Coraliomargarita algicola: one gene and its partner. The protein of the gene in region 1 interacts with the protein of each later gene in a pairwise test. Links are inferred from orthologs where the notes say so. Each region holds a gene or a part of one and is shown on either strand. Other genes may lie near its edges.

Region 1 (3,221 bases):
GATTGAATGAGTCAATCCATGGTTTGAGAGGCAGCGTGTCGCGTCTGAGTTTAACCTCTCACGGAGCAAGAATGAGGGGCTGAAAAACAGGTCATGTAATTACCTTTGTGGTGGGTTATTGACTTAGTTCTTGATGGGCTGCGCTATTGACGTAGTTTTGCTAAATGCTTCTCATCGAAACACCGATTTATACGAAGCAAGCCAGCGGTGGGCATGGGAACGTCGTTCGGAGCGAAGCAACAAGACCGGGCGCAACGCGAGTAGGACCACGTTCAATGCCAAACGATGAAAAATGTATTTTAACCGCCCGTTCCCTGCGCTCACTCGAGTTCGCGGAGGGCGCAAAGGAGTTAGATGCGTTCAACTGGCGGGGCCACCATCGATCGCAAGTAGACCACAAATGTAATGAGCTGCCCCGTTTTGAACGCTGTGAGGCGTTTGACGCCACTGATTTGTGAAGTGTCGTAGCGTGCAGATTTATCAAACGTTCAGAGGCCTTCGCCGCATCCTCTTCAGTTTTTGCGGGGTAACCCGCTGCTATGCTCTAGCTTCTACGACGACTATTTCTCCCATGCAAATTTTTGGAAGGGCGCGTCCACTGGAGTTGCCGCAATGTGATTCACGTAGTTGCTCATCACTTTTTGTGAAAGACCTAGCACGATTTCGAACAACTGACGTTGTGCATAGCCCGCATCATAGAATCGCTGGGTTTCTTCCTCAGTGATCTGTCCGCGACCTCGCACCATGGCGAGCGTCGTGTCGTGCAAGACTTGAAGCTTTTCATTGGGCATTGCGGTGCGGTTTCTGAGTGCTTCTGTTATTGCGGAATCCACGCCCATCGAATTCGCAATGAAGCTGTGAGCCGGCACGCAGTAGTGGCACTCGTGCTCCACGTTGATCGTCTGCCATACAACCGTGAGCTCATCCTTGTCGAAGGACGAATTTTGAAACAACTTGTGTAGCACTTGGTAGCCTTCCAATAGCCCCGGGGCCTCTGCCATGACGGCATGTAGGTTCGGAATCATTCCGAAGGCTTTGATGGATCCTTCGAGTAGCGCTTTGCTAGCTTCAGGTGCAGTCTCAAGTGTATGTAGTGTGATATTGTTCATTATTTTGTATGTTTTCGTTTTTGGTGATTAAGAATGTTGATTTGAATGAATACGAGTAGACCAGTCGTCTACTTATTCCGTAAAAAGAGGGAATCTATATTTTTCGTGCTAAACGCTCGCGGATGATAGCGACTGCATGGCGCAGGGGAGCGACATCGCGGATGATGGCAGTGCGCTGCTGTGCGCCTGCCCAGAGATCGAGGATGAACTGTGCTTCAGATTCTGTATTCAGTTCTTGGGATAGGTATTGTTTGGAGACTGCTTCGTCTACGACTTCTTTGAAGATCGCAATCATTTCGCCAAAGCCATCGGCCAGCGCCTCGCGCATGCTCTCGCTGGTGTTGACAACTTCGATGGCCACCTTTTGCAGCAAGCAAGGGCACTTGCAACCTCCATCGTGAATGTCTTCGATCCCTGCGTTGAGCATGAAAACCAGGCGTTCGACCGGGTTTTCTGAGATCTCAAGATTCGCGAGGATTTGATGGCGCTTGCTGTTCGCTTGCTTGGAGTAGTGGCGTAGCACCTCGACACCAAACTGTTCCTTGGACTTGAAATAGTGGTAAAACGAGCCCTTGGGCACATTCACCGCAGAGAGTAATTGATTCAGCCCCACTGAGTGAAAACTCCGTTCCAGCATGATCTCAACCCCCGCATCTAGAATACGCTCTCTGGTGTCTTGTTCGCTCATTTGAATGCACTAATTAGACCAGTCGTCTAGTTTGTCAATTCAAAGAGCGATTTTTAGCGGAACAAGAGGCGAGGAGGGAAAGCCAATCGTAGGAAATTCGGGCAGCTCTGCTGGCATTCGATAGCCGTCCACTTCGCTTCATCAAAGATGCTGCGATCGTTACGATTCATGACCTGCACGCGTTACAAACTCAGCGAGCATCGTGAGAATCTCAGCACAAGGGGAATGACATGACATCTTTCGAACTTCCGTCAGTATTTTTTGAGGCATTTTTTGTTAAGGTTCATCTTCCATTCAGTTGGAGAGTGTTATTGTTCCGCCTCTTTCATTGGGTTGTGAGACCAGATTGGCGGTTTTCACGGCTTTCATCATTACCGTAAAAGATGTATCAGAAAATGTACATAATTCATTGTTTATCAATTGAATCATACGCTAAGCGTATGATCCTTGGGAGTGTTGCTGTGTTGTTGAGTAGCGTGTTTGCAGATGCCGCGGTGCTGTATCTCGGCGATTATACCGACTCTACAGCCAAAGTTGCGATTGCTCCTGAAGTATCAGATATCGGTTCTCTCTCTATTGATGGAGAATCAAGTATAAGCACCACTGACCGTATTGTAATCGGTCAGAATGGATTTGGTGAGGCGTTTATGGACGATGAGGCGCAATTTGTATCAGATAAGTTTTTTGTCGGACAAAATGAATTTGGTGAGGGGGAACTTACGGCTTTGGGGCAGTCGTCAATTAGTGCTGTAGATATATATGTTGCGTATGAAACCGGATCGGAGGGTACAATTACGCTCTTGGAAGCAGCGAGCGTGAGCGCCAGTTATAATTTGATCATCGGTAACGCGAGCAAAGGCAGTTTAATCATGGGTGATAACAGTCAAGCTGAAGCCACCGCGTCTATCTTTATTGGTCCTAATGGGAGTGGGACGCTGGAAGCTGATGGATATGCTAGTTTTATTTCTGAGCAGTTTACGATCGCATCAGGCAATAGCGGCACTGGGGTCGTAAACTTGAGTGAAAATGTAACTGTAACAGCGCGCGAGGATGTTAAAATTGGGGTCAATGGTTCAGCAGTTATGAACCTATCAGATAATGTAAAGATCGATGCTACAGATGATGTTTATATAGGTTATTCTGGCGAGGGAGAATGGAATGTGACCGGCTCGGCGATTGTTACCGCTGGCGATGATATCACATTGGGGCGGAATTCCGGTTCCAGAGGTGTGGCTACTATTAGTGACAACGCGAGTGTGAGTAGTGGGTATTTTATTGTCGGTGATGAGGGATATGGCGAAGTGCATGTTTCAGACAACGCTACTTTGAATGTGTCGCAGGGAGCGTATATTGGCTTGTTTGAGGAGGGGAGCCTCTCGTTCTTCTCTGGAGGGACGGGGCAATTCGATTCTGTGAATTTGGGC
Region 2 (3,324 bases), 1.8 Mb from region 1 along the record:
TTGCACTGTTTAATTGGATATTGCCCTTACTGGTGCCTATTGGCTCGTCCTTGACCGCGATTGTGTCTGTGGTCTTGCTCAAGCTCGGTTCTGAAGAGTGGCAACGTCGTCGTATCAAAGCGCTTTTTGGGGCGTATGTGGCCCCGAAGTTGGTCGATGAAATGGTGGAATCGAAGCGTGACCCACAGTTGGGCGGCACCGATACCGAGATCACCGCGTTGTTTTCGGATGTGGAAGGTTTTTCCGCGTTGTCTGAGGAATTGAGCCCGCACCAATTGGTTTCTTTGATGAATGAATACCTCGGCGCCATGACAGAAGTCTTCCAGTTGCAATCGGGCACTTTGGATAAATATATTGGCGATGCAATCGTCACAATGTTTGGCATGCCAGTGCCAGTGAAGGATCATGCTTCGCGGGCCTGCGTTTCGGCTGTGCAGATGCAGGAATGTCACGCTGCCTTACGTGTGAAGTGGGCTGAGTCGGGGCAATGGCCTGAGAGCGTGTTGAGTATGCGCACGCGTATCGGTGTCAATACCGGCCGTGCCGTGATTGGAAACATGGGGAGCGAGATGCGCTTTAATTACACCATGATGGGGGATTCGGTTAATTTAGCCGCGCGATGCGAAAGTGGGGCGAAGATTTACGGTGTGTATACCATGGTTACGGAGACGACATTGAAGGCCGCGCTGGTGGAGGGCACCGCCTTGAATTATCGTAAGCTGGATCGGGTGGTCGTGAAGGGACGTCGTCAGCCTGTTGAAATGTATGAACTTTGGGAGGACTCGGTCGTTACTGCGCAGAGCGCTGCCTGTAAAGCGACCTACGAGGCGGCTTTGCTAGATTACTTTAAGGGGGACTGGGAGGCTGCGCTTAAAGGTTTTGAGGCATCGGAGCTCGATGAGCCCTTTCGCAACTTTGCGCCGACGACGCCCTCAACACTGCTTGCGGCACGTTGCCGAGAGTTTTTGAGGTCCGGTGGCCCGGCAAACTGGGACGGGGCCTACGTGATGACCTCGAAGTAGTTCTTCATCAATGCGCTGCTAGTAGCGACGCATCTCAGGCTCTACTTCGAGCGCCCAAGCGTGGATGCCGCCGCTTAAGTTAATGGTGTTGTCGAAGCCTTTTGCACGGAGGTATTGGATTACATTCATGCTGCGCATCCCGTGGTGGCATAATACAATCAAAGGCACGTCCTGGGGCAGAGCGCTGTGGCGTTCCGGGATTTCGCCCATTGGTATGTGGAGTGCGCCCTCGATACGGCAGATCGCCAGTTCAGAGTCTTCCCGCACATCGAGAAAGACTGTTTGGGGATCATTTGCCCGTAAAATTGCCGCATCGCTTGCACTGATTTCCTTGTTCATTGGCAAAGTTTCATGATGATGTTAGGCGATATGTCAAAGACACCTTCTATTATTGTGCCTGCTCGACTCGCTTCGACACGTTTTCCTCAAAAGCTGCTGCATCCTGTTCGAGGCAAGCCTATCGTATTGTGGACGGCCGAGCGTATTCGTGCAGTCGCGCCTGAGTTCCCGCTCTACTTTGCGGTGGATGATGAGGCCTTGGAGCGTTGCCTCAGCGAGGCGGGCTTTAATGTAGTGCGCACGCGTCCCGATCATCCGAGTGGCACAGATCGCTTGGCTGAGGCCAATGCTGCGATTGGTGCGTCCGCAGTGATCAATGTGCAAGGCGATGAGCCGCTGGTCACAGGAGAGCAGATCCGTGCGCTGGCTGCGGGACTCTCTGGCGAGGCTGCGATCTCGACATTAGCTGTCCCCTTTGAGCGCCCGCAGGATTTTGCAAATCCCAATCAAGTGAAAGTGGTGCGTGATCGCTCAGGTTACGCCCTCTATTTTTCGCGTTCGCCCATACCTTTTGTCCGCGATGCCGGGGGCCAAGTGGATGCGGCATGGTTGGCGCAGAACCCTTGTTATCGACATCTCGGTCTCTATGCGTATAAAGCAGATTTTCTTCGTGCCTTTTCGGGCCTGGAGCCTGGTTTCTTGGAACAGATTGAAAAACTTGAACAACTTCGCGCCATGGAGCATGGTTATCGCATACACGTCGGCATGACCGATCAAGCGACTATCGGCATCGATACGCCAGAGGATATTGGTGAGTTTGAAGCGCGCCTGCCTTCGGTGTGATACATGCCTGCTTGACAAAACCGTCCGCTCACAGCCGTATTTATTGTATGCAAACCGTCATGCCAGAACTCGAAGTCGATCCACTTAGTCTCCCTGATGCCCGCGGCCACTTCGGGCCCTATGGAGGCATGTATGTGCCTGAGACTTTAATGACGCCGCTCTTTGAGCTGACAGAGGCCTATCATGCCGCGCGTAAAGATCCCGAGTTTCAAAAGGAGCTGGATTTTCAACTACGTGAGTTTGCCGGACGTCCGACCAATCTCTATTTCGCGGATCGCCTGACAGAGCATTGCGGTGGTGCCAAAATTTATCTCAAGCGCGAAGATCTGCTGCACACCGGAGCGCACAAGATCAATAACGCCCTCGGGCAGGCCCTATTGGCCAAACGCATGGGCAAAAAGCGTATCATCGCAGAGACTGGGGCGGGCCAGCACGGTATCGCGACTGCCGCGATGTGTGCTAAGATGGGGTTCGAGTGCGTCATCTACATGGGCGAGGAGGATATGCGTCGACAATCGCTCAATGTGTATCGCATGCGTCTCTGTGGGGCCGAGGTGCGTGGTGTTTCCGCGGGGCAAAAGACTCTGAAGGAGGCCGTAAACGAAGCCATGCGTGATTGGGTGACGAATATCCGCACCACTCATTATATCATTGGCTCTGCGCTAGGCTCGCATCCTTTCCCCATGATGGTGCGCGACTTTCATCGCGTGATCGGTGAGGAGTGTCGCCGCCAAATTATGGAAAAGGAAGGTCGTTTGCCTGACGAAGTCGCCGCCTGTGTCGGAGGTGGCTCCAATGCGATCGGTATCTTTTTTGCCTTTCTTAAGGATCTAGGCGTGCGCCTGACCGGCGTCGAAGCCGGTGGTCGCGAGATCAAGCGTGGACATCACGCGGCTCGCTTCGAAGGCGGTCAGCTCGGCGTGTTACAGGGGGCCAAAACATGGATACTACAGAGCCCTGAAGGACAAATTGACCTGACGCACTCTGTTTCGGCGGGCCTCGATTATGCCGCAGTGGGCCCCGAGCACGCCTATTATAAAGAAAAAGGCCGCATTGATTTTGGTTACGCAACGGACCAGGAAGCCTTGCAAGCCTTTCAAGATCTCTGTGCCATCGAAGGCATCGTGCCCGCGCTGGAATCCTCCCATGGCATCGCATACACGATGAAGCGCGCCCGCGA

Evidence for each region.
Region 2: the proteins of SH580_RS02345 (region 1) and kdsB interact in binary tests that used the Escherichia coli proteins (3 or more experiments, as listed by UniProt). The link is inferred for Coraliomargarita algicola from one-to-one orthologs.

Annotation. Positions count from the first base shown.
Region 1 is NZ_CP138858.1:598,467-601,687, reverse strand. The notes cover bases 1-2,894. They hold SH580_RS02345 (TetR/AcrR family transcriptional regulator), read right to left. Parts: upstream 1,798-2,894; coding sequence 1,204-1,797; downstream 1-1,203. Other genes in these bases: SH580_RS02340 (hypothetical protein), read left to right, coding at 2,181-2,894; SH580_RS02350 (carboxymuconolactone decarboxylase family protein), read right to left, coding at 561-1,109. Also shown: more of SH580_RS02340, read left to right, coding at 2,895-3,221. UniProt on the Escherichia coli protein: Involved in response to both electrophiles and reactive chlorine species (RCS). Represses the transcription of the nemRA-gloA operon by binding to the NemR box.
Region 2 is NZ_CP138858.1:2,410,473-2,413,796, reverse strand. The notes cover bases 271-3,267. They hold kdsB (3-deoxy-manno-octulosonate cytidylyltransferase), read left to right. Parts: upstream 271-1,391; coding sequence 1,392-2,144; downstream 2,145-3,267. Other genes in these bases: trpB (tryptophan synthase subunit beta), read left to right, coding at 2,204-3,267; SH580_RS09590 (rhodanese-like domain-containing protein), read right to left, coding at 1,041-1,361; SH580_RS09595 (CHASE2 domain-containing protein), read left to right, coding at 271-1,022. Also shown: more of SH580_RS09595, read left to right, coding at 1-270; more of trpB, read left to right, coding at 3,268-3,324. UniProt on the Escherichia coli protein: Activates KDO (a required 8-carbon sugar) for incorporation into bacterial lipopolysaccharide in Gram-negative bacteria.